One region of the Shewanella oncorhynchi genome, then DNA from elsewhere that is predicted to be linked to it. Evidence: riboswitches for the same ligand, from Rfam matches in the RefSeq annotation. Region 1 holds a riboswitch; the other holds the start of a gene.

Evidence for each region. Region 1 has a riboswitch for lysine ahead of lysC (lysine-sensitive aspartokinase 3). Riboswitches for the same ligand answer to the same signal wherever they lie in the genome.
Region 2: linked by a shared signal. The riboswitch ahead of RA178_RS07710 (Na+/H+ antiporter NhaC family protein) and the one ahead of lysC (lysine-sensitive aspartokinase 3) in region 1 are both predicted to bind lysine.

The regions. Positions count from the first base shown of each region.
Region 1 covers NZ_CP132914.1:4,215,446-4,230,631, reverse strand. The annotation lists gene RA178_RS18800 (TIGR00645 family protein) at 116-610, opposite strand; gene RA178_RS18795 (DUF7010 family protein) at 1,008-1,577, shown strand; gene RA178_RS18790 (BON domain-containing protein) at 1,796-2,143, shown strand; gene RA178_RS18785 (hypothetical protein) at 2,847-3,680, opposite strand; gene RA178_RS18780 (nuclease-related domain-containing protein) at 3,856-4,845, opposite strand; gene RA178_RS18775 (class 1 fructose-bisphosphatase) at 5,543-6,535, opposite strand; gene RA178_RS18770 (S9 family peptidase) at 6,802-9,114, shown strand; gene arcA (two-component system response regulator ArcA) at 9,210-9,926, opposite strand; gene RA178_RS18760 (DUF3293 domain-containing protein) at 10,515-10,949, shown strand; lysine riboswitch at 11,050-11,224, shown strand; gene lysC (lysine-sensitive aspartokinase 3) at 11,375-12,730, shown strand; gene RA178_RS18750 (succinylglutamate desuccinylase/aspartoacylase family protein) at 12,732-13,853, shown strand; gene RA178_RS18745 (zinc transporter ZntB) at 13,956-14,921, opposite strand; gene RA178_RS18740 (YacL family protein) at 15,118-15,186, shown strand, end outside.
Region 2 covers NZ_CP132914.1:1,679,963-1,695,148, forward strand. The annotation lists gene RA178_RS07660 (AraC family transcriptional regulator) at 1-806, shown strand, start outside; gene RA178_RS07665 (proline--tRNA ligase) at 947-2,662, opposite strand; gene RA178_RS07670 (acyltransferase) at 2,890-3,519, opposite strand; gene tsaA (tRNA (N6-threonylcarbamoyladenosine(37)-N6)-methyltransferase TrmO) at 3,520-4,254, opposite strand; gene rcsF (Rcs stress response system protein RcsF) at 4,433-4,813, opposite strand; gene RA178_RS07685 (amidohydrolase family protein) at 4,892-6,238, opposite strand; gene RA178_RS07690 (amidohydrolase family protein) at 6,238-9,327, opposite strand; gene RA178_RS07695 (H-NS histone family protein) at 9,542-9,934, opposite strand; gene RA178_RS07700 (electron transfer flavoprotein subunit beta/FixA family protein) at 10,245-10,994, shown strand; gene RA178_RS07705 (electron transfer flavoprotein subunit alpha/FixB family protein) at 10,995-11,921, shown strand; lysine riboswitch at 12,017-12,213, shown strand; gene RA178_RS07710 (Na+/H+ antiporter NhaC family protein) at 12,293-13,861, shown strand; gene RA178_RS07715 (M3 family metallopeptidase) at 14,006-15,186, opposite strand, start outside.

The DNA of each region.
Region 1 (15,186 bases):
AGTGGCTTTTTAATTTAGCAGAAACGAATAAAACGTTATCTTCGATTAGGTTTTGCTCTCAAAACCATCCACAGCGTTAACACCGTGATCGCTCCACTTATAAGGCTTGAACTTGCTACTTACCAGTGCGAGTCATTTTATCCAGATAGCCCATGGCAAAGGCTGATAATACAAAGGTGATGTGTATTAACAGATACCACATGATTTTGTCGTTATCGATATTCTTCACATCCATAAAGATTTTCAGTAGGTGAATAGACGAAATCGCCACAATCGACGCCGCCACTTTGTTTTTCAGTGAGCCAGAATCTAATTTACCCAGCCAACTTAGCTTCTCACTGTCTTCGCCCACATCCAGCTGCGAGACAAAATTCTCGTAGCCAGAAAACATCACCATCACAATCAGGCCGCCCACGAGGGTGATATCAATCAAGGACAGGGTCACCAGCACTAAATCCACTTCAGTCATCTCAAAAATGATCGGCAGAATATGGAAGATCTCTTGGAAGAATTTAATGCCTAAGCCCAATAAAACAAAGCTGAGTCCTAAATAAATTGGCGCCATAATCCAGCGCGATGCATACATTAATTTTTCAAATATTTGTTCCATAATCCATTAAACCCTTTATCTAAAATGCGGTAAAAAAATCGAGTCACTAATGACTAAAACAGTAACATAATGCACTTTATGCGCGCTATTACCCAATCACAATGGCGTGAGTTATATGCTGTTATTGTATTTTTTTTGTAACCTCTGTGGTTATTTAAACCCTATGTTAGGTGTTAGTAGCGCCACATCGTTTAATTTGCACTGCCTTTGATATGTCTGAACGTCGCTTTTTCAACCTAATACCAAGCAAATTCAGCCATGGATGATCATTTTTCTTGGCATTTTAGGGCTTTGATGAAGGAAGTGACATTTGTCATCCTAGATTGCTGACAACTCACACTGCCGTGATGGACATTTTACGCAGATACTTAAGTCATCTAAACAAGGAGGCTTAATCATGCAACATAAATCACTGGACCAACAATTAATCGAATACCGTCAACAACGTGCTTTAGCTATGCCCTTATCTGGCATGATTGTGTGGATCCTACTGTTTGTATTGAGCCTTGTATTACCTCCTTCGCAGTTGGTGATGGCGGTCTTTATCGGTACTGGTTCTATTATCTACCTTGCCATGGGTATTTCGCGGCTGACAGGCGAGAATATCTCGTTTAAGAAAAGCGCTGAGCGTAATTGGTTTGAGACTGTGTTTCTCGCTGCGATGGGGATGAGTTTTTTAACCTTTAGCATCAGTATTCCCTTTTTTATGGAAAATTATCTGGCTTTGCCTTTCGCCCTTGCGGTGCAAACAGGTTTAATGTGGTTAGTCCACGGTGTTTTAGCAGCGCAAAAGGTGGCCATAGTGCATGCGATAGTGCGCACCTTAGCCTGTGTGGCAGCTTTCATGCTCTGGCCCGAGCTGAGCTTTCAAATTCAGCCTCTAATCGTGGTGTTTTGTTATGTTTTTTCAATTCCCGTGATGCAGCGCCGTTGGAAGATTCAGCAAAATCTGTGTGCTAGCAATTAGTGGGTTATTTTTGGGTTATTGTGTAGATTTTGGCTTTGCGGCCTAATGGCCGAGGTGCATCAAAGTCGTGGGGCTTCAGCCCTGACGCTTAATCAAGAGTCTAACAAGGTGATCTCGCCCTAGATCGATTTGTATGTCTGCCAGCGCACAGAGCTCAAACTGGTGTTATTGCATTATGGTTATTACCCTGCACTTTTTGCAGTGTGAAGGAGCTTATAATGCAAACCATGAAACTTACGTTCGTTACCGCTGGTGTTGTTCTCGTTGGTAGTTTGCTGCTTAACGGTTGTGATAGTGGCAATGTGAATACTCAAACAGGTACACCAGACTTAACTGTAACAACCGAGGATGGTACTGGTGATGATATTAAAATTGCCACAGCAGTTAATACTGCGTTGATCGCTGATCAGCAGCTACAAAATTTAGATATTCAGATAGAAACCCGCAAGGGCGATGTCACCATTTCCGGCAATGTAAATAGCCAAGCTCAGAAAGACCAAGCTGAACGGGTCACGGCAGCAACCTCTGGTGTGCACTCGGTAAATAATCGGTTGGAAGTAAAATAGCAATGTCAGTAAAGCCGCCTGTTTGATGTATTCAATTGACAGACGACAAACAGGAGCGGCAGCTCTTATCTGGCTTTAATTCACCGCTTATGCCACAAAATACCAATCCCCGCCAACCATGCTGCGGGGCGTTGGCCTTCTTGATTTATAAATGTGTGAGTCCAGCTATGGTCACTCACGCTGGCCTTGCGGCTGCTGTGGCAGATTTGTGCATTGGAGTTTGTACCCGTCGTGACTTTCTTTGCGCCACATTTCGCACTTGCTACGTAGCTTTTGGCTTTGTGGCCTTACGGCCGAGGTGAATCAAGGGGCTTCACCCCACACCCGATAATAGTGCTGGTTTGTTTGGTGTTGAATTGGCAAGGTTATCGCTGTGAGTATGTTAGCAATTGCGGCCTTACGTCCGAGGTAAGTCAAAGTCGTGGGGCTTCACCCCACACCCGACCAAGGAGGACTGCTCGTCCTATCCTCCTTGGATTCTCCAAGACGCCCCCAACGGAGTTGAAAGCCCCTTGGGCATTAAGCGTTCTAATGCTATCGCGCCAGACGCTCGTCCCTGATTCGACTGACGCTATCTCGGCATCCATGCCTCGCTCACGCAACGAACGCAAATGCCCTGCGGCAACTCCGAGGGGATGCTGTATTCTGTTGCTTTGGCGTTGACTGTTAATCTAGAACGAGTAGTGTCTGTCGCATCTTTCAATTACTTAAAATCGATAAAACCAGCATCACTAAGCCACTGTTCAAATATTTTTGGAGTTAATGTATAGCCTGAAACAACGGCATTATTCATCCCAAAAAGCGTAGATTCATTTTCCTTACTTCCTGGAGAGCCTTCATAAGTAATACCGATAATTAGGGGGTTATCTTCTCTATTTTCAGCGTGAAAAATTGGTCCACCACTAATACCACTGAGATAGTAGTCACTATCACCGTTTAATTGAGCATGAAACGAGAAACTATTGTGATGCTGTGACCAGCCACTAGAAATACGACCCGTAACTAAAACTAACGGACTTGATGTAACTAAACCATTTTGAGTTTTATGCTCTGTTGGAAATCCAAATGCAACAGGAGTTATAATCTCATTTTCAAGTGGCTCTTCCCATCTATCAAGATCGATAGCTTTTCTAAAATTACTATCAAAATGTGTACTTTTGACTTTGTCACAGAATTTAATAATGGCTATATCGGGATAAGATTTATCACCATTTTTTTGTAGTGACTTAAAGCCCCCATAAAAATTTTCTTCTGTAAGATGTATCGGTGGAGTACCGTAGCCATATAAGGCTAATATTTTGCTAGAGTTCTCACATTCACTTACGTGCGAGTTAGTGATCCCCCATAGTTGCCCTTTATACTTAAGGTAGGTGATAGTTCCATTGCTCTTTTTTATATTTTTCTGCTGACTTAGTGGTCGCGTTGAAATAAACAATGGGTCACAGTAATCAATTACTAACCGACTAAGATTTTCTGGTATTTCTTTGTCTTCTTTCGTGAATTCCATATCAGCTTCCCAGTAAATTTGGCTATCCATTCAGAACCTAAAGCATAATGTTTTTCGGTTAGCTTACAACTTGTTCAGGCTAAAATTGCTTTAATAAGTATCAAAAGGCCAAAAGATGGGATAGGAATAAATCTCTGCATTTTCTATTTTTCATGCACCTAACCTTTATTTTAAGCTGTAACTTAGAATGAATTTTCGCCAATTTTTAAATCACTTGTGAGCTATGACTGCAATCTTGGCAGGTGAGGGTATAGTTCAGGCTGCGTTTTTGTATTTTGATATTTTTGCTTTGGCACTGTGGGCAGGTTTGTTTCATTGGCGTGTTTTTGGTGCATTGGTTGCATTTGATGTAGTAACCAAACTTACCGTACATTGGGGTGTAGTTTGTTGATTCTCCGCAATGTTTACAGCTAAGAATGCTGTGTGTGGCAGATTGAGTTATTGGTTGGGTTTTGACTTCAACTGCTTTGATAACTTCAAAGTGTGCAACAGGCTCATTGATTTGTTGTGTCTGCGCGAGCGTTATTTCAGTCGCTAATTTATGTGGGTCTATATGTCGATCGATTAAGAAATTGGCAATGGAATTGAGTTCTTGTTGATTAAAGTCGGGGCGGGTGTCGCTTACATTTATAATGCGCATGAACTTACTTTTAAGATTCATGATCTTTTCAAGTTTATCGACTAAAAACTCTGTTTTAACTAACAACTCAGAAATAGCCGTTGGCATAGTATCTCTATTGATTACCGCATCACTTGAGACCGCGCACAGATGGTCCCAGCAACGCATGCCAAAACTTTGTTGTCTTATACCAAGTAATTTTCCTAGAATTTCACTTCTATGCTGTTTTAGCATTTCTTTAAGCAGTGCTTGTTGTAGTTCAACTTGCTTGATAGGAGACGGCATACCAAACCATTTACTTCCGTGACTGCGAGTCCATTCACCCTGTTGGTTAACTTCCACATGGCCTTTTATGCTCTTGGATTCAATTAGCACAAAACCGTAGGTGTAGATAATTAAGTGATCAATTTGCGCGGTTTCGTCATTAAAGGTGAATCGAAAATCATTGATGACCAACACTTCTGGATGATCTTTGAAGGCGCGGCGTAAATAGAAGGCAACATCCTGTTCTTGTTTTTGACCCGCGATAGCTTGTGGTGTTTGGGTATTTTGAAGTGATTTGGTTTTTAGAATCATTTATCAACAGCATCCATTCATAACTTGATAATAATCAGCCTCATAATACCCACTTTGCCATTGAAAGATAAAGATAAAAATAGTTAAACGTTAACCATGGGACTGTAACTATTGATTATCAGATATACACAGGGCCCAACTGGATTAAAAAGAGAGTACAGGCACTAATCTTTTGGGATAAACAGCTAACTCTAAGATTTCAGAAGTTCATCTTCCCCAGCGAAGTTGCAGAAGGGCGTTGAAGACTTTTTATTACAGGCAAAAGAGCAAATAGGCTTCATTTTTATGCCTTAATTACTTTGCAATAACTCCAGTGTCTGAGGAATACACTATCCCCTCGGAGTTGCCGCAGGACGAATAGACAAATTGCGTGAGTCTCGGCATGGATGCCGAGCTAGCTTTCGCAGGTGCAGGGACGCATCCTTCGGAAGCGATAGCAAATTTGCCAATGAGCACAAGGGGCTTTCAACTCCGTTGGGGACGTCATGGAGCATCCAAGGAGGATAGGACGAGCAGTCCTCCTTGGTCGGGTGTGGGGTGAAGCCCCACGACTTTGATTCACCTCGGCCGTAAGGCCGCAATTCCTTCGTCGGTTATGTCGCATCAAAAATCAAAATGTCGCATTCTGCGAACCAATAAAAAAGCCACTGTGGTCAGTGGCTTTTTATTCTAAAAATCAGAAAGTAAGCGATTCTGCTTACTCTAAATCAGGTTCTTCGCTGTAGTCCAAACCATGATAGCTCAGGCAAGCGTCGACTTCGTTAGCGCTACCTAAAATCACCGCAACACGTTGGTGAATTTGCGTTGGTTGAATATCCAGAATGGTTTCATAACCCGTTGAGGCTTTACCGCCGGCTTGTTCGACTAAGAAAGCCATTGGATTGGCTTCGTACATCAAGCGCAGTTTGTACGGTTTTTTAGGATCTTTATTGTCGGTTGGGTAGGTGAAAATACCGCCACGTGATAGCACGCGGTGTACGTCGCCGACCATGGCCGCAATCCAGCGCATGTTGAATGATTTTTCGCGTGGGCCAATTTTACCGAGCAGTAAATCGGCAATATAGGTCTGCATTGGCGCTTCCCAAAAACGTTGGTTCGACATGTTAATGGCAAACTCTTGGGTATCTGGGCTAATGCTCATGGCGGCGTTAGTCAGTAAAAACTCATTGGTTTCTGGGTGCAAAGTAAAGAGTCGCACGCCTTGGCCTGTGGTTAATGCCAGCATGGTTGATGGACCATAAAGTACATAACCTGCGGCTAATTGCGCTCGGCCAGATTGTAAAAAGCTAGTTTCTGTCAGCTCGCCAGCAGGCGCGGGCAGGACGGAGAAAATGGTGCCGACTAACGAGTTGATATCGATATTAGATGAGCCATCTAGCGGATCGAAACACACCAGGTATTGACCATTTTGGCTGACTTCAACCACATGATCTTCTTCTTCCGACGCCAAACCGCGCACTGTACCGTCAGCTTTTAATGCATCTTTGAGCATGTCGTTGGTGATGATATCCAGTTTTTTCTGGGTTTCACCTTGGACGTTTTCTTGCTCAGTCGCGCCTAACACGCCCGCAAGTGCACCGTGGCGAACGGCATGGCTAATGGCTTTTGAGGTGTCGGCTAAGGTTAAAATTAGGTGGGAGAGGGAGTCGTTCACTGCCTGTGAGGTCAGGTGCTGGGCCAGAGTCTGCATGTTATGTCCTTTAGAGGTTCAACAATGAGGTCAATTTCGTTATTTGCCGCGAATGATAACTCAGTTAGTCGACAATTTCAGCGATGTTGCTGATGCTTTTAGCGAATATTGGGGCTTTTTGGGATTATTTGGATTGAGCTTGGCGCAAGGGCCTAATTTGTATCGGCATATTGCATGCTCTTTCTATTTATAGGCGGCCTCTGGCACAATGTCGGCTTGTTTTTAATCGCTGACATCTTAGGCGATTATGCTCCCAAGGAATAATAATGATTAAAAATAGGTTAACTTGGTTCCCTGCGTGCTCACTTAAGGTGCGCGCCGTTCCCCTACTGATAGCGAGCCAAATGGCCATGATTTCGACAGCTATGTTTTCAATTACCCCAGCTTTTGCAATGGAAGGCGGCAAACTGCCACTGACGATTGAGCGAATGAATGCCTCGCCCGCATTAGCGGGCACCAGTCCTCGTGGTTTGAAATTGTCACCCGATGGTCAGCGTGTCACTTATCTTGCGGGCCGTAAAGACAATCAAAACTTTTATGATCTCTGGCAGATGGATGTAAAGACGGGCAAATCTAGCCTATTGCTCAATGCCGATAAGTTGGCAAGCAATGAATTATCCGATGAAGAAAAGGCCCGCCGCGAACGCCAACGTATTTATGGTGAAGGCATTATGGAGTACTTCTGGGCTGATGATAGCCAAGCGCTATTAATTCCGGCTGCTGGTAATCTGTATTATTTTTCATTAGTGGATAACAGTGTAAGCCAACTTCCCATTGGCGAAGGGTTTGCCACAGATGCGCGCCTATCGCCCAAGGGACATTTTGTGTCTTTCGTGCGGGACCAAAATTTGTATGTGTTAGATCTGGCAACCAAAAAACTCCAAGCTATGACAACCGATGGCGGCGGGGCGATTAAAAATGCCATGGCCGAGTTTGTCGCTCAGGAGGAAATGGATCGCATGACAGGTTATTGGTGGGCGCCCGATGAATCGGCCATCGCTTTTACCCGTATTGATGAGTCCGGTGTCGAGCAAGTAACCCGTAACGAAATCTATGCTGACGGTATTAAACTTACTGAGCAGCGCTATCCCTATGCCGGCAAAAACAACGTCGATATCGCCCTCGGTGTGGTCACGTTAAAAGGTAAGGCTATCAATTGGGTGACCCTGCGCGAAGAGAACAACGAAGACAAGAGCAAAGATATTTACCTGCCGCGGGTCGATTGGTTGCCCGATAGCAAACATTTGTCGTTCCAGTGGCAGAGCCGCGATCAACATCAGCTAGATTTGCAACTGGTGGCGTTAGATTCACTGACTAAGCCAAAAACCTTAGTGAAAGAACGCAGTAACGCTTGGGTGAACCTCAATAACGATCTGTACTTTTTAAAACAGCAATCGGCTTTTATTTGGGCATCTGAGCGTGACGGCTTTAATCATCTGTATCTTTTTGACTTAAAAGGCAAACTTAAAACCCAATTGACTCAGGGCGAGTGGGCTGTCGATGCGTTGGAATACATAGATGAAACCGCAGGTTGGGTATATTTCACTGGCCGCAAAGATACGCCAATCGAGAAACAACTTTATCGCGTGCCTTTAGCGGGTGGCAAGGTTGAGCGGGTAAGCAAGCAAGCGGGCATGCACGACCCTGTGTTTGCCGACAATCAAAGTGTGTATCTGGATTATTTCAATAGCTTATCTCAGCCACCGCAGATCAGTTTACACGGTGACAAGGGCCAACAATTGGCTTGGGTTGAGCAAAATGAAGTCAAGCAAGGCCATCCTTTATATGACTATGCGGGTCTGTGGCAAATCCCTGAATTTGGTGAACTGAAAGCCGAAGATGGCCAAGTGTTACAAACCCGTTTATTCAAACCTGTGCCGTTTGATGCGAGTAAGCAATACCCCGTCGTAGTGCGGGTTTACGGTGGGCCGCACGCACAGTTAGTGACCAACAGTTGGAGCGAGCAGGACTACTTTACCCAGTATCTGGTTCAACAAGGCTATGTGGTATTCCAGTTGGATAACCGCGGCAGCGCCCACAGGGGCACAAAGTTCGAGCAAGTGATTTACCGTCATTTGGGCGAAGCTGAAGTGAATGATCAAAAAGTGGGAGTGGACTATTTGCGCAGTCTGCCATTTATCGATGCCGATAATGTGGCGATTTACGGCCACAGCTACGGCGGTTACATGGCCTTGATGAGTCTATTTAAGGCACCCGATTACTTTAAAGCCGCGATTTCGGGGGCTCCTGTCACCGACTGGCGCTTATATGACACCCATTATACTGAGCGTTATTTAGCTCATCCCGAGGGGAATGAAAAGGGTTATGAAGCCAGCAGTGTGTTCCCTTATGTGAAAAACTATCAATCGGGTCTGTTGATGTATCACGGTATGGCCGATGATAACGTTTTGTTTGAAAACAGCACTCGGGTTTATAAAGCACTGCAGGATGAAGGCAAGTTGTTCCAGATGATCGATTATCCTGGATCTAAACATTCGATGCGTGGCGAGAAAGTGCGTAATCACTTATATCGCTCACTGGCAGATTTCCTCGATAGGCAGTTGAAAAACGCCAAATAGCAGGCATAAAAAAACCAGATCCTAGGATCTGGTTTTTTGTGAATTGATTTTTATCAAACCAATCCAGTTTCTAATGCGGGTTGCTTAGCGGGCTATTAGCCTTCTAAGTTACCGCAAAAACGATAGCCTTCACCGTGAATAGTTGCGATGATTTCTGGCGTATCTGGCAAGCTTTCGAAATGCTTACGGATACGACGGATAGTCACGTCTACGGTACGATCGTGTGGCTTAAGTTCACGGCCAGTCATTTTCATCAGTAGATCGGCACGAGTCAAAATTTTGCCTGGGTTTTCAACAAAGTGCAGCATAGCGCGGAACTCGCTACGTGGCAGTTTGTAAGATTCACCCTGTGGGCTCACTAATGAACGGCTGTTGATCTCTAAGCTCCAATCATTGAAGCGGTAGTATTCTACTGAGCTCTTTTCTTCGACTTCAGCGCCAGCGCTGTTGACACGAGTCAGAAGGTTACGAGCACGAATCGTTAATTCACGTGGGTTGAACGGCTTGGTAATATAATCGTCCGCGCCAATTTCAAGTCCAAGAATTTTGTCGACTTCGTTGTCACGACCTGTCAGGAAGATAAGACCGATGTTGTTGATTTCACGTAGTTCACGTGCCAACAATAGACCATTCTTACCTGGCAAGTTAATGTCCATAACGACCAAGTTAATTTTGTTTTCCTGCATAGCCTTATGCATTTCTGCGCCATCATTGGCCTCAGTTACCACATACCCTTCTGCCTCGAAAATACTTCTCAGCGTGTTACGGGTAACGGCTTCATCTTCAACGATCAGAATGTGCGGATTTTGCATATTATTTACCTAAATTTTAATCAGTTTATACTAACCAATAAGAGCAACTTACTTCGGGCTCTTATATTCATAAAAGCGTTGATACTTCCTTGAACTGCTTTGTGCTCAAAAGGAAAATCTTTACGGTGACATCTATATCTTGATGTAGATTAAGTGCACGTTTAAGTGTAATACGAGAAAACGTAATCAGTACCAACTTCGATAAGCAATAGTTAGAATAAGTTCCTTAACTATTGTTTTTTTTAAATGTTTAAAAGACAAATCAAATGTAGAACAGATTTTAAACAGATGCCCGGTCAGTTCACGTTACTTTAAGCGATATATGTAACAAACTGTATTGAACGATAAGCATCTTGCTCAATCTGTTTCAACTCACCAGTACGTACATTGTACTCGTTTTAGTCATTTGTTAACAAATGAAATGTTAACAAATTTTAGGTGAGCCGGGGTTTTTACCATGATATTTACTTTAGCTATTGATTAGTATAACTAATGTATTTCTTATTCCTGTGAGCCAGTTCACGCCTCTTTGGATTTTACAATCACTCTGCTACACTAGCTTGGGTTCATTTTTCGACTAGACTACCAATGGACAATACGACTCAAAATTTGTGGCAATGTTACCAAGCGCCGTTGTTTTTGCTGACTCAAGCATTATCCTGTGATTTTTCCTTTGCTGTTATTACCGCTCATAATCCCGCTTCAAAGCTTCTCTCTCCTAGCCAAAACCGTTTACTCGATCGCCAACTTCTCCGTGAAATTGAATTACTCGGTAGCCCTTATCGTGCTTTAGTGGGCGCTGCACCGGATTTATCCCACATGGAAAAAAGTTGGGCCGTGTTTATCGATAGAACGATGGCATTGCAATTGGGTAAGAAATTTAATCAATATGCGATTTATGTTGTCGAACAAGGGGATGTGAGTTTAGTGCCTTGCACCTTGGATGGACATGATGAAGTGTGTTTAGGCAAATTTAGAGATTATGTGCAGCTGGTATACGAGCTACCCGATTTGAACATTTAGTTGTTTTCAAAAGATTTTATTTAAATTGTTCATTTGTTATGAAATTAGCATTGACTTCATTAGGGGTTTATTGCTACTTTTTTCGTCCCTTTCCTAGGAAAGGAACAGAAGAGGAGCGTTAACTAGATAGTCGGTCAGAGGAGCACAAACTCCAGCGATGACTGATGAGGGAGATTAACGCCGAGGCATAGATATGGTTGCTGCATGTTTATGTCGGTCGCTCAGGCTGAATCCTGACGATTGTCACCTGTAATTGGTGGAGAGCTTCTGGTGACGATTGCTGTTTCCCTTCTTTTGGGGTGCGTTATCATTGAGCACCAGGCTCTTCGAACGAAGTCAGTTCGGAGTGTGATCATGTTAGTTAATCAATATCTTATTCAATTTGTGTTTATTTGTTGCCCTACGTGTTTCACGGAGGTGCGCTAATGTCCCTCGTTGTTGCAAAATTTGGTGGCACCTCAGTCGCCGACTATAACGCTATGAATCGCTGTGCCGACATAGTGTTAGCTAATCCTCATTGTCGTTTAGTTGTGGTCAGCGCTTCGAGCGGCGTGACAAATCTACTAGTGGAATTGACCCAAGAATCGATCAACGACGATGGCCGATTACAGCGATTAAAACAAATTGCCCAAATTCAATATGCGATTTTAGATAAGCTCGGTCGTCCTAACGATGTGGCCGCCGCATTAGATAAATTATTGAGTCGCATGTCGGTATTGAGTGAAGCGCTCGCATCACAACGCAGCAAAGCGACTATGGATGAGTTGTTGTCCCTCGGTGAGCAATGTTCTTCGGCGTTGTTTTCGGCGGTGATCCGCGAGAAAGGTGTTAACTCAAGTGCCTTCGATGTGCGCCGAGTGTTACGTACTGACAGCCACTTTGGCCGCGCCGAACCTCAGGTCGAGCAGATTGCGACTCTAGCTCGTGATTATCTACAGCCACTGTTAGCGGAACAAGTGATTGTCACGCAAGGCTTTATCGGTGCCGATGAAGCCGGTCAAACGACCACGTTAGGTCGCGGCGGTAGTGATTATTCTGCTGCGTTGTTAGCCGAAGCGCTACGCGCCTCAGCGGTCGAGATTTGGACCGATGTCGCTGGGATTTATACAACCGATCCTCGCCTTGCACCCAATGCCTTTCCGATTGCCGAGATCAGTTTCAATGAGGCTGCCGAGATGGCGACCTTTGGTGCCAAGGTATTGCATCCAGCGACTATTCTTCCTGCCGTTCGTCAGCAAATTCAAGTGTTTGTGGGTTCAAGTAAAGAGCCTGAAAAGGGCGGAACTTGGATCCGTCATCAAGTGGAAGATGCGCCCGTATTCCGCGCTGTGGCTTTGCGCCGCGATCAAACCCTATTAAATCTTCACAGCTTGCAAATGTTGCATGCTCAGGGCTTTTTAGCGGAAACCTTTGCGACATTAGCGCGACATAAGATCAGTGTGGATTTGATTACCACATCAGAAGTGAATGTGTCTCTAACCCTCGATAAAACTGGTTCAGATTCGAGTGGTCAAGGTCTGTTGAGTGAGGCATTGCTGCAAGAATTATCACAGCATTGCCGGGTGCGCGTCGAAGATGGATTGGCCTTAGTGGCGATTATCGGTAATCGCATCGCGACGACACCGGGTATCTGTCGCCGTGTATTTGAAGTGTTAGAGCCACACAATGTGCGGATGATTTGCCAAGGTGCCAGCCCACATAATCTGTGTGTGTTAGTAGCAGAATCGGAAGCGGCGCAAGTAGTTAAATCGCTGCATCAAAATCTGTTCGAAGGCGCTTAATATGTTGCCGACAACATCGTCTTTGCAAATCGGGGAGCTTGCCGCAGGGCAAGCACTTACTTTGCCTATCTACCATTTTAAGCCGAGCGACGAGAAGGCGACTGGCCCCAAAGTGTATATTCAGGCCAATGTCCACGGCGCTGAAGTGCAAGGTAATGCGGTGATTTATCAGTTGATGAAGCAGCTTGAACACTGTGACATCCGCGGCGAAATCACCTTAGTACCATTGGCCAATCCGCTCGGGATCAACCAAAAAAGTGGTGAGTTTACCCTTGGCCGATTTGATCCTATTACGGGCGCGAATTGGAATCGTGAGTATTTGAATCATGCAATCGATTTAACGACTTGGTATGGCGAACATGCCAAGCTGAGTGATAGCGAGCTGCTCCAAGCCTATCGCAGTACTTTGGTTGAAGCCTGTCAGCAAAAATTGCGTCATGAATGGGGCATTACTACTGGCCATAGGCTCGCGGTTAATCTGCAGATTATGGCCCATGGCGCGGATATAGTGCTCGATCTGCACACCGGTCCTAAGTCTTGTAAGCACTTGTATTGTCCTGAATATGACTTAGCTGCTGCGCAGTTTTTGTCGATCCCTTATACGCTCATTATCCCCAATGCCTTTGGTGGCGCCATGGATGAGGCGGCGTTTTGTCCTTGGTGGCAATTGAGTGATTTTGCAAAAGCACAGGGGCGCGATCTAGCCGTTGCTGTGTCGGCGTTAACCTTAGAATTGGCGAGCCAAGAGCGCGTCTGTCTTGAGGATGCACGGGTTGATGCACAAGGGATTTTGGCATATTTAAGCCACAGAGGCGTAATAGCTGAAACCGTTGCACCCGCTAAAATGCCGCGCTTTGGTTGTTATCTAAAAGACTATAAAAAATATCACGCGCCAAGTTCTGGCTTAGTGGAATACCTTGCACCTGTGGGTGAGCCATTGGCCGCGGGGCAGCCCTTAGTGAATTTGCTGCGAATGGATTTATACGGTACGGCGGATGAGCTAAAAACGGTCAGTTTGCCGCAGGACTGCGTGCCGATTTTGCACTTTGCTTCGGCGTCTGTGCACCAAGGAACAGAGCTTTATAAAGTGATGACCAATGTGTTTGAGTTGCCAACGACATAATCGCCCGCTTAGAGCATAAGCATTAGCTCATAACATTCAGCTTATAAGAATGAACGAAAACAACGCCAATCCTAATTGATTGGCTTTGTTGTGTTAAGGTGGCTATAACCACTTAAATCGATAAAACAGCGCCATTTGCAGGGCGACGAGTGAGATTAATATGCCGCAGAAGGTGGCGAAGGCCCAAGTGTTGTCCGCGCCCGGTATCCCGCCAATATTGACCCCAAGTAAGCCTGTTAAAAAGCCCAACGGTAAGAAGATTGCTGACACTAAGGATAAGAAGTATAAGCGTTTGTTGAGTTGCTCCGACTGCTGACTGAGTAATTCTTCTTGAGTCACATTGGCTCTATCGCGCAGGGCATCGAGATCTTCAATGGTGCGGATAAGTTTATCGTTTGTTTCCCTTAGCTTGAGTCGCTCAGTATCTTTAAATAGGCTGAATTGCTCGGAAATCATTTTCGAGAATGCTTCGCGCTGTGGGGCTAAATAGCGGCGAATGGCTACAGTTTGACGGCGCAGTTCGGCGATATCGGTACGTAAATCTTTCACATTGCCTGAGACGACTAGCTCTTCTAAATCAGAGAGCTGTTCTTCCAATTTATCAATAAACTCGACTTTACGATTGGTCAGTCGCTCGCAGATTGCGACGATAAAGTCCCCCGTAGTTGTAGGCCCATTGCCCTCAAGGATTAGCTCGGCGACATCTTTGACCGACTGTAACTCGCGATCGCAGGTGGAAATGATCCGCTGTTTATCGGCATAGATACGCACTGCCACCATGTCTTCTGGAGCAGAATTGGGGTTGAGGTTAACGCCGCGTAATGCGAGTAATATGCCTTCACCTGTAATCACAGCGCGGGGACGAGTGTCTTGGGCGAGTAGGGCATCACTTTCGACCTTAGGCAGACCGCTATTGAGTATCCAGTGGCGTGCCTTTTTATTGCGATAGCGAAGGTGTAACCAGAGTAGGCCATCCTGAGGATCCCATTTTTCGATCTGTTCTAGGCTCAAGGTGGAACCCGCTTGGGCGCCGCTTAGCACTAAACTGTAGATAAATCCTTCGTGCATATCGCATTCCATTTAACTTTCAAAATCATCCAAACAAACTAACTGATTTTGCCATGAAAATGAAGTCAGTACTTATGCTTAACGACATGAGACAAACGTAAATTGACATAAATTTGATGTGCTGACGGATGCAAGCAACTTAGCCAAGGATAGGTTAAAATTAGCATTAGTAGGCTTAGATCAAAGAGACAATAAAATGGAATACGAATTTCGGCGTAACAGTTTAACTGGCACTTTTTTGGCTAGCTTTAGCATGGATCATGAA
Region 2 (15,186 bases), 2.5 Mb from region 1:
CGCCTTCACGTTTAGCTGCCGCAGGGCTAAGTGCCTCCATCATGTTGCTTAAGCGAACACTCAAGCCGTTTGAACATGTGCAGCGCCATAGTCATTCTTGGGGACAGGTCATTTATGCCAGTCAAGGTGTGTTGAGTGTGATCACGCCTGCTGGGCGTTACATTGTGCCGCCTGAGCAAGCGGTGTGGGTGCCTCCCTTTGTCGATCATGAGGTTATCGCGCTAGGTCAGGTGCAATTGAGTAGTCTGTATTTGGATGAAACCCGGATAGGCGGGTTTCCACCCGACTGTACTTGTTTGAGTGTGAAGCCTGTTTTGCAGTTATTACTGCAAGAGGCTAATGCCTTAGTGAAGAGTGAGGCTGGGCTAATTGATCCCGATTTTAAGGATCGCGTCATGCGGCTCTTGATGGTGATCCGTGATTTTATGGTACTCGCCCCTAAGGTCGCCTTGGATTTACCTTATCCTAGGGATAAAAAATTACTGCGCATTACCGAGGCTTTGCTTGCCGATCCAAGTGAGCAACGTACTTTGGTTGATTGGCAGCGGGAGGTCGGTGCCTCTGCCCGCACGTTAGCGAGATTATTTAAACAGCAAACAGGGCTGAGTTATAGCCAATGGTTGCAAAGGCTTAGATTGCAGGTGGCGATTCAAATGCTCAGCCGAGGTGAATCTGTGCTCACTACAGCGTTATCCTTAGGTTATGCCTCGGGTTCAGCCTTTGGTTATATGTTTAGGCAGTTGATGGGTGTCGCTCCGAGTCAGTACCTGTTAGCACAAAATACCTTGCCCAAAATACAGCGGTAAACAGCCGCATATAAAAAGTCATGTTGCGAGCCAATGTGAACGATGAAGGTCAATAAAAAGTCCAATAAAAAACGCACTTAAGCTGGGCTCAAGTGCGTTTCGTTTTTGATCTTCAGCTTGTCTACATTTCGCGTTGAGGCTTAGCCTTTAACTGCGTTTTTCAGGAAGTCGAGCAGTTGATCGAATGGAATATCTTGTTTTTCACCGGTACGGCGGTTTTTGTATTCAAATACGCCAGCATCAATATTGCGATCGCCAATCACCACTGTATGTGGGATACCAATCAGTTCCATATCAGCGAACATCACGCCTGGACGCTCTTTACGATCATCCAATAACACTTCAATACCCGCTTCGTTTAAGTCTTTGTATAACTGCTCGGCGATATCGGTGACGCGGTGCGATTTGTGCATGTTCATTGGCAGAATGCCCACGCTAAATGGTGCAATCGCTTCTGGCCAAATGATGCCACGGTCATCGAAGTTTTGTTCGATGGCTGCTGCCACAATACGGCTCACGCCGACACCGTAACAACCCATCAGTAGCACCTGTGACTTGCCATTTTCGTCAAGTACAGTCGCGTTCATCGATTTAGAATAGTTAGTGCCCAGTTGGAAAATATGGCCCACTTCGATACCGCGTGCCATAGCATAAGTGCCTGAACCATCAGGTGTTGGCTCGCCTTCGACTACGTTACGGATGTCGGCAACTTGCGCTGTCGGCAGATCGCGTTCCCAGTTGATACCAAAATAATGTTTATCATCAACGTTAGCACCGGCGGCAAAATCGCTCATTACGCTAACGCTGTGATCGATAACGATAGGGATTTTAAGACCGATAGGGCCAAGTGAACCTGGACCTGCGCCAATGGCGTCACGGATCAGCGCTTCTGGCGCCATTTCCAATGGTGATGCGACTAAGTCTAACTTGTCAGCCTTGACTTCGTTGAGTTCATGGTCGCCACGAACAATCAGCGCCACTAAAGGCGTCGCTTCTGTCGCACCCATTACGATTAAGGTTTTGACCGTTTTAGTGATATCCAAACCAAACTGCTCAACTAATTCCGCAATGGTCTTTGCATTTGGGGTATCGACTAAACGCAATGCTTCAGTGGTTGCGCCGCGTGGTTCAGTTGGCATAGGTGATTCAGCTTTCTCAATGTTAGCCGCGTAATCGCTGCCCGTTGAGTAAGCAATTAAATCTTCACCGCTTTGTGCTAGAACATGGAACTCGTGTGACATGCTGCCACCGATTGAACCCGTATCAGCTAAAACTGGGCGGAAAGCTAAACCCATGCGCGATAGAATGTTGCTATAGGCTGTGTACATAGCCTCATAGGTTTCATTCATGGTATCGACGTCAAGGTGGAAAGAGTAGGCGTCTTTCATCAAGAATTCACGTGAGCGCATCATGCCAAAACGTGGGCGAACTTCGTCACGGAATTTGGTTTGAATTTGGTAAAGATTCAGCGGTAATTGCTTGTATGAGCTGACTTCTTTACGAATGAGATCTGTGATCACTTCTTCGTGGGTTGGGCCCAGTACGAAGTCGCGATTGTGGCGATCTTTAAAGCGCAGCAGCTCGGGGCCAAACTTTTCCCAACGACCTGTTTCTACCCACAAGTCTGCCGGTTGCACCATAGGCATTAGAATTTCAATTGCACCGGCTTTGTTCATTTCTTCACGAACAATGGCTTCGACTTTACGCAATACGCGTAAGCCCGTGGGGAGGTAGCTGTAAAGGCCCGACGCATTACGACGGATCATGCCCGCACGTAACATTAATTGATGACTAATGACTTCTGCGTTGGCAGGAGTTTCTTTCTGTGTTGATAGCAGGTACTTGCTGACGCGCATTACCGATGTCCAAATTTGAGTTGAATGGTTACCATTTTATCACCTGCTTTGGTGATGTCACCTAGGGATTTAGGTTAAATTCAACTAGCTGGGAGATAAATAGCATTTTTTGATGCTGGATAACGGATAACGGATAACGGATAACGGATAACGGATAACGCAAGGAAGAGCGCTGTGCTGTTAGAGTGTGACTTCGTCACTGCTAGTATCAAGATTATCCTTACTGCTTACTTATCCCGTCTATCACCAATCACTTTGGCGGGGTTGCCAGCCACTATCGCCCAGTCGGGTACATCTTTCGTCACTATGCTGCCCATACCCACCACAGCGTGATCGCCAATGGTCACACCATCGACTATGCCCGCCTGAGCACCAATCCACACATCTTGGCCAATAACAATACCTTTGGAGTTGGCAGCTTGTTGATATATGGGGGTATCTGGCACCATGCCATGGTTAAAGGCGTAAAGGGTGACATTATTGGCGATGCGGGTTTGATTGCCTATCTGAATCCCGACCCTGCCGCCATCGAAGGAGCAACCATGATTAATCGCCACTTCGTCCCCTAGCGTGATAGGCCCATGCAAAAAACACTCGGCGGCGATCATGCAGCGATTACCCATGCGGATATCACGATTGGGTTCGGCGAATAACTGCGCCTCGGGGGCGATAAAGCATTGCTCGCCGATAGTTACCGTTTCGAGGGCGCAAAGTCTTGCTTGAATATCATCTTGCCAAGGTTTAGCCCAGATTAAATGTTTCTCTTTTAAGGAAAAATACAGCCACGGCATCCAAGAGAGCCGCTTTTTATGCTGGCTTTGATAATCAGGTTTTGATGTAGGCGTTGGCGCAGACATTTAGCCACATTTTCCCGGTTTGAGTTCCAGTACCAAGATGTATTCTTGGTCATTATCATCGACCGCCATGTGCCAGAACACATCTAAATCATAGAGGGCGACTTGGTATAACTTAGGATCGTCCTTGGCTTTTTTGTAGGCGGGACGTGGATCTTGGCCGAGCACACCGCGGATAAGCAGAGCTAAATCTGTGTAGGTTTCCTGCTCGACGTAACGCTCAATCTGTGCCTTGGCATTATCGGAATACACCACTGAAATCAGTTTTGGGGCGTCTTGAGCAATGCCGCCGACTGCATCGGTAATCGAATCCGAGAAAGGAATGTAAGGCTTAATATCGATAATCGGCGTGCCATCGACCAGATCCATACCGGAAATCTCAAGGCAAACTTTGCCCTTGCGCTGCACTACGCCGTGCAGTTTCACCACAGACTGACCTATACCATTGGGGCGAAAAGTGGAGCGAGTTGCGAACACGCCGAGTTTTTCATTGCCGCCTAAACGCGGCGGGCGCACTGTGGTTTTCCAACCTTGGGCAAGATTCTCATGGAAGCAAAACAGTAACCACAGATGTGAATATTGCTCTATGCCACGCACCGCATCGATATGATTCACATGGGGTTCGAGTTCGACATAACCACGCGCTTCAACAAGTCCGGGTTGTCTTGGAATGCCAAATTTTTGTTTATAGGGCGTGCGGCATGTTGCCACTGCGATAATTTGGTTGGTAAATATCATGCAAAAAATTACCTAAAGGGTAAGTATAACAACCGCCTAAGCTCATTATTAAGGCCCATCTTTGTGTGCTAATAATGCAGCATTGGTCACGAAGCGTTAGCCATTAAGCGGTTGATAGGGGCAATCTTAGAACACTATAGGATCACGCCGCGAGCAGTATGCTTAATATGCGTGAGGCTTACTCTGTTGTAGCCGTTTTTACTGCTTGACCAACGCATAATGCGCGGCTGATACAACCTTGGGCAGCTTCTTCAAATATGACACATTGCTTGATGATAATGCCGTTAGCTCCTTTATCTGCGGCATTGCGACGGGCTTCGGTTCTGGCATCGGCAAGTGATGCGGGCGCACCGTTGGTATCGGCCTGACAGGACTCACCTTCGACCAATCCTTTTAATTCATAATGACCTTTCGGCAAGGTATCACCTTCATAAAGGATGACATCGGATGCCTTGAAATAGTCATTAATCGCCTCACTGTCCAAATTACTGTTAAAACTGTAGTCGCTTGCACAGGCACTGAGCAGGAGCACTAATGCACTTGAGAGGATAATTTTCATGGTTTGACCTGAGGTTGAGGAGAAAACTGCGCAGCCTTGGTAGGCTGCGCCGATGCGATATTATTATCTGAGTAAATTCTACCGCTTAAGGTACTTTTGATAAAGCTGCTGATGGCGATTATTCAGATCTATCTGCCGTCCTTCAATCCAGATTGCCTCAATTTTATTGGTCATAGGGTCGAGAATGTCCCCCTCTGACAGCACGACACTGCCTTGGTATCCCACCGCTATCGCACCTAAATCCTCCACACCTAACAGTTTTGCGGCATCTAAGGTGATGGACTTAAGTGCTTGTTCAGGCGTTAAACCATAGGCGGCGCTGTAGCCTGCGGCGTAGGGGAGGTTACGGCTATTCCAGTCCGATGAGAACCCAAGGGCGAAGGGAATACCTGCATTGGCGAGTAAAGATGGGATCTTAAAGGGTAAATCGACTGGCTCATCTTTACGTTTAGGGAGACTCAAGGTATGAGGGTAAATGACCCCAGCTTTAACTTCCCTTAGGCTTGAGTCCAAACGCCATGCATCGTATCCGCCGACAATTACCAGTTTGAATTGGTATTTTTTCGTCAAGGCGATCACTTGCTCAATTTGGCCAACACTGTCGGCATGGGCAAACAGTGTCGCTTTGCCTTGGTATAGCGGCAGCATAGCCTGCCAGCGCAGGTCGTTGGTCGCGGACTGGGGATCTTCATCCTGGTTTTTGTCTTTACCGTTGGCCTTATCACTTAAGAAATAGCGATAGCCATCTTCAAAGGCGATATTGAGCTTGTCGATCGCCTGCTGATTTTTCTCGATAGTCTTGGCTTTCTCTTTTTCATCTTCTGGCATGCGTTTGATTTGCGGCCAATAGACATGGAACTGTCCAGCACTTGGCGTCAGCGCATCTTCAATCGTCCATGCATCGAGATCCACCAGTACCGATTGTCCAGCTAACCCATCACCGCTCGGGACGATTTGTGCATGGGTAATTCCGTTGTAACGTATGGTCGGGATGAGCTCCGAATCCGGATTGTAAGCTGTGGCCGTGCTGATCTGCGGGTTGATGTAGCCCACCTCGGCGTTATCGACCGTTGGGCGGCTCATTTCAATTTCGACTAAGCCTAAGCTGGTGTCTAGGGCGATTAAGCCCGGATACAAGTGTTTACCGCTGGCATCGATGATTTGAGTGTTACTGGTTTCTGCGGTTGCATTGTTGATTTGGCTGGTCAGTTGAGGCCCAACGGCCGTGATCTTGCCATTTTCAATTAAGACGTCTGTGTTGCTGAGCACGCCTTGAGTGACTGTGTGCACTGTGGCGTTTTTTATCAGTACGTTGCGGCTTTGTTTAGGTGTAGGCACAATATCGCTTGCCATAGCTGGGGCCAGCGTGGTGCAAATTGCGCCGAGTAGCGCCACAAACAAAACGGTTTTAGATAAATGTTGCATTATTTGGCTCCCTCATGAGCGTGGCCCCATGCCTGATAGTGGGTGTCGCAGTGCCACTGTGGCTCGTTGAGTGGCGTGACTTTTTCACCCGCTCTAGTTTGGTCATCACTGCTGAGAATTTTTTGGATAAGTGCGGCGCGCTCGTTCACCACAGCTTGTTGGGCAACTTGGTCTTGGTCGCGGTCAAAATAGCGTTTTCCTTCAACCCATGCCTGCGTCACTTTGGCGTAAATAGACAGAGGCTCTGCGTTCCAGAGTACGATATCGGCCATTTTTCCTGGGGTGAGTGAACCCACAAACTCATCGACTCTTAATTGTTTGGCTGGATTGATAGTGACCATATTCCAAGCGTCTTCCTTCGACATATTGCAATACATCATAGACTTAGCCGCTTCTTGGTTGAGTCTGCGCTGCATTTCATAATCGTCTGAGTTAATGCTGGTGGTCACCCCCTTGTTTTGCATCAGGCACGCGTTTTGCGGAATCGCATCATACACCTCAAACTTATAGGCCCACCAATCGGCAAAGGTCGATGCGCCAGCACCATGGGTAGCTAGTTCACTCGCCACTTTGTAACCTTCGAGCACATGGGTAAAGGTTTGCACTTTAAAGTGATAGGCCTCGGCTAAGCGGATAAACATCAGGATTTCTGACTGCACATAGGAATGAATGTGCACATCACGCTGCTGATTTAATACTTCGGCCACTGCTTGCAGACGGTAACTTGGGCGCGGAGCGACGGTTTTCTTTTTATCGCTGGAGCGCAGATTATCATAGGTTTTTAACGCCTTTTCATAGGCGATAGCAGCGTCGAAGGTTTCTTCAAATAACGCTTTTACTCCCATGCGAGTCTGGGGGAAGCGCTGAACAAATTTCTCACCCCAGTTACTCTGTTTGACGTTTTCACCTAAAGCAAATTTGATACTGGCGGGCGCGTTAGTAAATTTGAGTTGTTCGGCCGACTCGCCCCATTTCATTTTGATCAGTTGTGATTGTCCACCGATAGGGTTGGCGCTACCGTGGAGTAATTGCGCGCTGGTGACGCCGCCCGCTAAGGCACGATAGATTGAAATATCGTCGGGATTAATAATATCGCCAATGCGTACTTCAGAGGTTACTGCGTCTGTTCCTTCGTTAGTACCGCCATTAATGGCGATATGCGAGTGTTCATCGACTATGCCGGCGGTGAGGTGTTTACCTGTTGCATCGAGGACTTGATAACCTGATGGCGTACTTAATTGTTGGCCAATTTTTTCGATGCGGCCATTGGCCATCAAGAGATCAGCATGTTCGAGAATGCCTTGCTTATCCGATGTCCACAGGGTGGCATTCTTGATGTGCAGCTTCTCAACCTTAGGCGCTTCGCTTAGACCGTAAGCGACGTTAGGGAAGGTGAGGTGACTCACTAGGCTCGTGTTGGCTTCATTGTTGGGAGCATGATTGCTTGCTTGGTCTGCTTTTTTGAGCTTTGCAGTTTGAGTTAAAGCGACACCGGCAACATTTGTAGTGCGACTTTTTGCATCGACCATACGACCTTGAATGCCGTCATCGGCCATCCACAGCGTAAAGCGGCTAAGGCCGTTAATGCCTGCGGCGCTCAAATCGGCAGTAAAGCTCAATCTTCCGTTATCATCTAACTTAAGTTGAGTGAGTGAGATACTTTGTTCGCCACTGCTTAAATTGCCTTGGATGTTGGGTTTATCACTTTTACTTTCATCATGTAGCGATAAATCTAGCGTGAGGTTATTGAGGCTTAATTGGTAATCTCCCAGTAATCGTGCTTGGGGAAGTGAGCGTAGACTTTGCTCCTGACCTTGCAACCAAACACTGTAGATCTGGCCATCTTTAAAGATATTGCCTTTAGTGATAACAAAGTCAGCCATATAACCGGGCGCGAGTTTACCGGTAAAGTCGGCGGTGCCTGTCATCTCTGCGGCTTGGGTGGTGAGTGCCGCGAGAGCGTTTTCTTCACTTAAACCTTGGGCAATAGCCTGGCGTAGGCGCGGCCAGAAGGCATCGGTCTTAATCCCAAACTGCGTTAACGCAAAGGGGATACCTGCGTTAGCTACCGCCGCAGGGTTGGTTGGTGCACGTTCCCACAGTCTTAAATCCGCCAGTGATACTTCACGATCAGCGTCATCTGTCCCGACATCGGGTGCCTGCGGATAGTTTAAAGGCAAGATCAACGGATAGTTCAGCGCCTTTAACTCATTGATGCGTGAGTATTCTTGACCATTACCAAGCAGGTTGGCTGGCAGTTTATGTTCTTTGAGTAAATGGGCTGCACGTAATTGGTCGTTGAGATTTTTGGTTTCAAAGATAATTTGCTTATCGGCTAAATTATCTAAACGCTCAAAGGCGATATTAAATTCGACTTGATTGTTTATTGCGCCATTGGCAGGTTTGTTTTTATTTTGGTTATACCAATTTGCATCGGCAAAGGTTTGCCTAATAAGTGCAATGCTGCCCATTAATGATGAGGGATAATCTTGTTCAGACGAGCCTTTATCAAATGCCATAAAAGGTTGACTGCGGGCGCGATAAATCACTTCATTAGCCGTTTTGTCTGCTAATGAAAGGCTGACACCCGTCCCACGGAAGATACCGTCGAGTTTGCTACTTTGCACACTGGTGAAACCATTATTAATCCACTCTTTTGCGCGTTCTTTATTGGGGTAAACGTAATTAAACCATTCTTTTTCAGAATGAATTGCACCATTTTCCGCATTACCACCGATACGCTTTATATCATAGACGGGGCGAGTGAGCTTAAGTTTGGGATATTCGAATTCAATCCCATAATCGGTAAAAGGATCGATAAATCCGGGATAAATTGTATAACCACTCAAATCGATTCTAAATGCGCCAGCGGGAATGTCGTTGTGCTCAATAATGGCTTTAATTCGATTATTTTCAATTAATAAAGTGGCATCGCTTAAACGCTTTCCCGGGGCAATAATTAATTCAGCATGGGTAAATGCAGTGAGTTTACTGGATGTTGTTCCAGTATTGAGTTGGGCAAATGTGCTTTGTGATATTAAGCTAGCGATTATGCTGCAGCTTATCATTATCTTATTGTTTATCTGCATTATTTTATTCAATCGAGTAAGGGTGAGCAAAGAGTAACTGAAAGCAGATGTAAATACTAAGGCTGAATTGTAACGTAATTTGAGTGGGAGTGAGGTGCGGAATTAACGGCTGTCGTTTAAGTTTGAAATGATTGATGGATATAAAAAACTCGCAACTAATGCGAGCTTTTATGCAAACTTGTGTTGGCAATTAGCGCCATCACACTTGGTTGGATTAGATTAAGAAATCTTCCATAGAACGACCTTTGTTGATCTCGTTCTTAAATACGGTAGGCATACGGCCTTGGCCAGTCCATTGAACCATTTCACCGTCAACTTCAATTTGGTATTTGGCTGGACGAGGAGCGCGTTTCTTCGCAGCAGCTTTAACAGCTACGCCACCTAAGTCATCAATTGATAAACCAACGGCTTCCATTTGTTGACGGATTTCTTCAATCTTAGCATTACGAGCTGCCATGGCTTGTTCTTCTTCCTCAGCCATAGACTCGCGTTCTACTAAAATTTTATCTAATTTGTCGGCTAAATCACGTAACTCTTCAACGCTAAGTTCTTTTACTGCAGCTTTAAAACGACGGCCGTGAGTTAATATCTCTAAAAATTCGCTCATATCTATTTTCGTCCCACTCTATTTTTAATACAGGATAATGGTGAACAACACCTAAATGATAGAAACTAATATAGCTCGAATCAAATAAAATTATGCGTTTTAAGGAAATTAAATATTATTTATTTTTTGAACTTTTCTTATTCCATCAAATAAGTGTCCAAAAAAGTGGCCGTTGCAGCGGATTAAAAAATACAAACAGGCGTTTGACTTTGGTTGACGTTAACGTTAACAGGACGTAAAGTTGCTCTATTCTGCATTGGTATTAACCAATGTTTTGTCCATGTACATGAAAGTGTAGGAAGGAAACCCTATGAAAGTATTGGTGCCCGTTAAGCGCGTTGTTGATGCCAATGTGAAGGTCAGGGTCAAAGCTGACAATACAAGTGTTGACACTGCAAACCTAAAAATGGCGTTGAACCCTTTTTGTGAAATCGCAGTAGAAGAAGCGGTTCGTTTAAAAGAAGCGGGTAGCGCTACTGAAGTGGTTGTTGTCAGTATTGGTAATAAAGCCGTGCAAGAACAACTGCGTACCGCGCTTGCATTAGGCGCAGATCGTGCAATTCATATCGATACTGAAGAAGAGCTCGTGCCAGTGTCTATCGCCAAATTGCTCAAAGCGGTACAAGACAAAGAACAAGCAGAGCTGGTGATTTTTGGTAAGCAATCCATCGATGGTGATAATAACCAAACTGGCCAAATGTTTGCCGCGTTAATGGATATGCCACAGGCGACCTTTGCTTCAGAAATCAAATTAGAAGCGAATACATTACAAGTCACCCGTGAAATTGACGGCGGCATGCAAACTCTTAAACTGCCTTTACCTGCTGTTGTGACCGCCGATTTACGTTTGAACGAACCCCGTTACGCTTCATTGCCTAACATAATGAAAGCTAAGCGTAAGCCATTAGAAGTATTTACTGTGGCAGACTTAGGCGTGACGTTAAAGAGTCACCAAACGATTGTGAAGGTCACTCCGCCAGCTGAACGTAAAGCGGGCATCATGGTAGCGTCGGTAGCTGAGCTAGTTGAAAAGTTAAAAAATGAAGCGAAGGTGATCTAAATGGCCATTTTAGTATTAGCTGAACATGATAATGCAGCACTGAAACTCGATACGGCAAAAATTGTTACCGCCGCCCGTGCCATAGGCGATGAAGTACATGTCTTGGTTGCGGGTCACCAATGTGGCGCGGTTGTCCAAGCGGCGCAGGCACTACAAGGCGTTAGCCAAGTACTCGTTGCCGATGCCAGCGTGTATGAAGCGCATTTAGCGGAAAATTTTGCCAAATTGCTGGTGGACTTAGCGCCAAACTATGGTCACATTCTGGCCTCGGCTTCAAGTTTAGGTAAGGATACGCTTCCGCGCGTGGCGGCATTATTAGATGTCGCGCAAATCTCAGAAGTTATTACCGTCGTCAATGCGGACACCTTTGTGCGCCCTGTGTATGCGGGTAATGCCTTAGCGACAGTGCAAAGCCATGATGCCATTAAAGTGATGACAGTGCGTGCCAGTGCGTTTGACGCTGCGCCAGAAGGTAACAGTGCGGCTGTGACGACACTTGATAAAGTGTTTGAAGCGAGAACTCAGTTTGTTTCTCAATCGCTGACAGTTTCTGCCCGTCCAGAGTTAGGCAATGCTGGCATTATCGTATCTGGCGGCCGAGGCATGGGCAGTGGTGAAAACTTCGGCATGTTAGAACAACTTGCTGACAAGCTCGGTGCAGCCGTTGGCGCATCACGCGCTGCAGTTGACGCAGGTTTTGTGCCTAACGATTTACAAGTGGGTCAAACCGGTAAAATCGTTGCGCCAAACTTGTATATTGCCGTCGGTATTTCTGGCGCGATTCAACATTTAGCCGGCATGAAAGACGCTAAAGTCATCGTTGCAATCAACAAAGATCCTGAAGCGCCGATTTTTCAAGTTGCCGATTATGGACTCGTTGCAGATCTGTTTGAGGTGGTTCCTGAGCTGATTACAAGTCTCAGTTGATTTTATCTGTGATCTAGGTCACATTAAGTGGCTTTGCGGTAGCATCTGCTAAGCCGCTTATGTTTTTATGTGCCTCACGCCCGTGCAAGGGCGTTCTTAGAAGTAGAGGCGCGCCAAATATTAGTAGTGATCAGTAGGGTGATTCCGTTGATCGATTGCGAAAGGATTTGGTGCCGAAGTGGTTCGATTTATCACGATCGACTGCTGGGGTTGTACCTAATAGGTGCAGCACTGCCATAGTATTTTCCGATATGGATATTGGGAATAGTTACTATGGAGCGCTACTGATAGGACAGGTGACCTTGGGTATCTATTGCCTTTTCCCACCAGTTCAGTCGCCCTCCATTCGTATTTAACGAAGATAATAATCAATGACTGTTATGAATTATGCCGATTCGGCACTTTCCTTGTTGCCGCCTGCGGTGGCTATCGTGTTGGCGATCTTGACTCGCCGTGTACTGCTTTCTTTGGGGTTAGGTATTTTAATTGGTGCTTTATTGCTCAATCAATTTTCACCTTTAGCAACGGGTGAGTTTGTATTTAATGGCGTTAAAGGGCTTTTTTGGACTGATAAAGGTCTAAATTCGTGGAACTTATATATTCTCGGTTTCTTAATTGTACTGGGAATGATCACAGCGTTAATTACCGTAAGTGGCAGCGCGCGTGCTTTTGCCGATTGGGCTCGTTTACATATACGTAATAAACGTGACGCTAAACTATTGACCATGTTTTTAGGTTGCGTAGTTTTTATTGATGATTATTTCAATAGTTTAGTTGTTGGTTCGGTCGCTCGACCTGTTACCGATCGTTATTATGTTTCCCGCGCTAAGTTAGCTTATTTATTAGATTCTACTGCGGCGCCTGTGTGCGTTATTTCTCCAGTTTCGAGCTGGGGCGCTTATATTATCGCACTCATTGGCGGGATATTAACTGCCCATGGTTTTGCTGATACGGGTCATTTGAGTATTTTTATTCAAATGATCCCGATGAACTTTTACGCAATCTTCTCCTTGTTATTATTACTTTTTGTTGTCTTTATGGGATTAGATGTTGGGCCAATGCGTGAGCATGAGCTCAATGCCCAACGTGGTAATTTATACGATGAGTCTAAAGGATTACCGCCTGGGGCGAACGCAGATTTACCTGAAGCCGAAACCGGTAAGATTTTAGGTCTGTTCCTGCCGATTACCGTGTTGGTATTTGCAACCCTCTATTTCATGATTAACAGTGGTGCTCAAGTACTCGCGGCGGAAGGGATTAAATTTAATATTATTTCTGCTTTTGAGAAAACCGATGTCAGTTCATCACTTTTCTTTGGTGCATTAATTGGTCTAGCGGTCTCGCTGATATTGAATTTAGTGCAAGGCGTTGAGAAATTGATGATAGTCAAAGGTATAGTGCAGGGCGCTCGCTCTATGCTGCCGGCGATTTACATCCTGTTATTTGCTTGGACAATCGCAGGTGTGATTGGTCAACTCGAAACCGGTAAGTTTATGGCGAGTTTAGCAACAGGAAATATTCCGTTCGCGTTTTTACCCGCCTTAATGTTTGTGCTAGCAGGTATTACTGCGTTCTCAACCGGTACTAGCTGGGGTACGTTCGGGATCATGTTGCCGATTGCTGCTGATATGGCTATGGGAAGTCACACAGGCATGATGTTGCCTATGCTTGCCTCTGTGCTGGCAGGGGCTGTATTTGGCGATCACTGTTCACCAATTTCCGACACGACTATCTTGTCGTCTACGGGCGCCAGTTGCCACCACATTGACCATGTGGTGACTCAGCTACCTTATGCACTCATTGCGGCGTTTATTAGCTTAGTGGGTTATGTGGCACTTGGATTTACCGAGTCTGTTGTCGCGGGTTTAGTGGCTTGTAGTGTGGCATTTGTGATTAGTATTATCGTACTTAAAATCAAATCTAAAGGCGCAATTAGCTAGACGTTAATTGAAACCTTTCACTGCAAACGTTCACGTCAAATAAGTCAAAATAAATCAGCCAGCATTATGCTGGCTGATTTTTTTGGTTAAGGCTGAGTTTGTCTTTATCTTTAGCCTATCGCATTAAGGCTACCAACTCTTAGCTTAGCGTGCTTGATCTAGACCGCGGCGTTTAAGTAAGCCTTCCGTGGTTGGTTCTTGTCCGCGGAAGTTTTTGTAGGCGTCCATTGGCGCTATGCTATTACCCACTTCACGGATCGTTTTGCGGTACTTCATGCCGATTTCACGATTGAGCCCACCTTGGGTTTGTACATACGCAAACGCATCCGCCGCTAAAATCTCACTCCACATATAAGCGTAATAACTTGCCGAGTAACCGCCGGGGAAGGCGTGGGCAAAATAGGTCGACTTATAACGCGGAGGTACGGCACTGATGTTTAAGCCGTGCTTTTTCAGGGCATTGGCTTCAAAGGTTGGTACATCTTGCAGCGGCGTATCAGGGCTTAATGAATGCCATTCCATGTCTACTAATGCGGCGGCCATGTATTCCAGTGTGTCAAAGCCTTGGTTGAAGCTGCCAGATTTCAGCAGTTTTTGCAGCAGTTCATCGGGAATGGGTTTGCCTGTTTCATAGTGTTTCGCGTAGTTCGCTAACACTTTTGGATGGGCGGCCCAATCTTCTTCAAACGTCGATGGAAATTCGACAAAGTCGCGTGAAACCGAGGTACCCGCCAGACTTGGATAAGTCACTTTAGAGAACATGCCGTGGGTGCCGTGACCCATTTCATGGAACATAGTGGTGACTTCGTTATAGCTGACGAATGTGGGTTGACCTTCGGGCGCTTTCTTTATGTTCATCACGTTGACGACCACAGGTTTAGTGCCTTCGAGGAAGGATTGACCGACGAACGAACTCATCCAAGCGCCACCACGTTTACCTTCACGGGCAAAATAGTCGGCGTAGAAAATGGCCATGCTTGAGCCATCGGCATCAAACATTTCGTAGGCTTTTACATCGGGATGGTAAACCGGTAAATCTGGGCGTGGTTTTAAGGTGACGCCATAGAGTTCTTTGAGTGTGTAGAATACGCCGTCTTCGAGCACGCGGTTAAATTCGAAGTATGGGCGAATGCTATTGGCATCGAGAGCGTATTTTTCTTGGCGGACTTTTTCTGCGTAAAACTCCCAGTCCCACGGTGCCAGTTCAAATTTCCCACCGGTTTTAGTGATCATCGCTTGAATGTCGGCCGCTTCTTTCTCTGTGTTAGCAACTACCGCAGGCACCATTGAACCAAACATGCTGTAAACCGCTTCGGGTGTTTTGG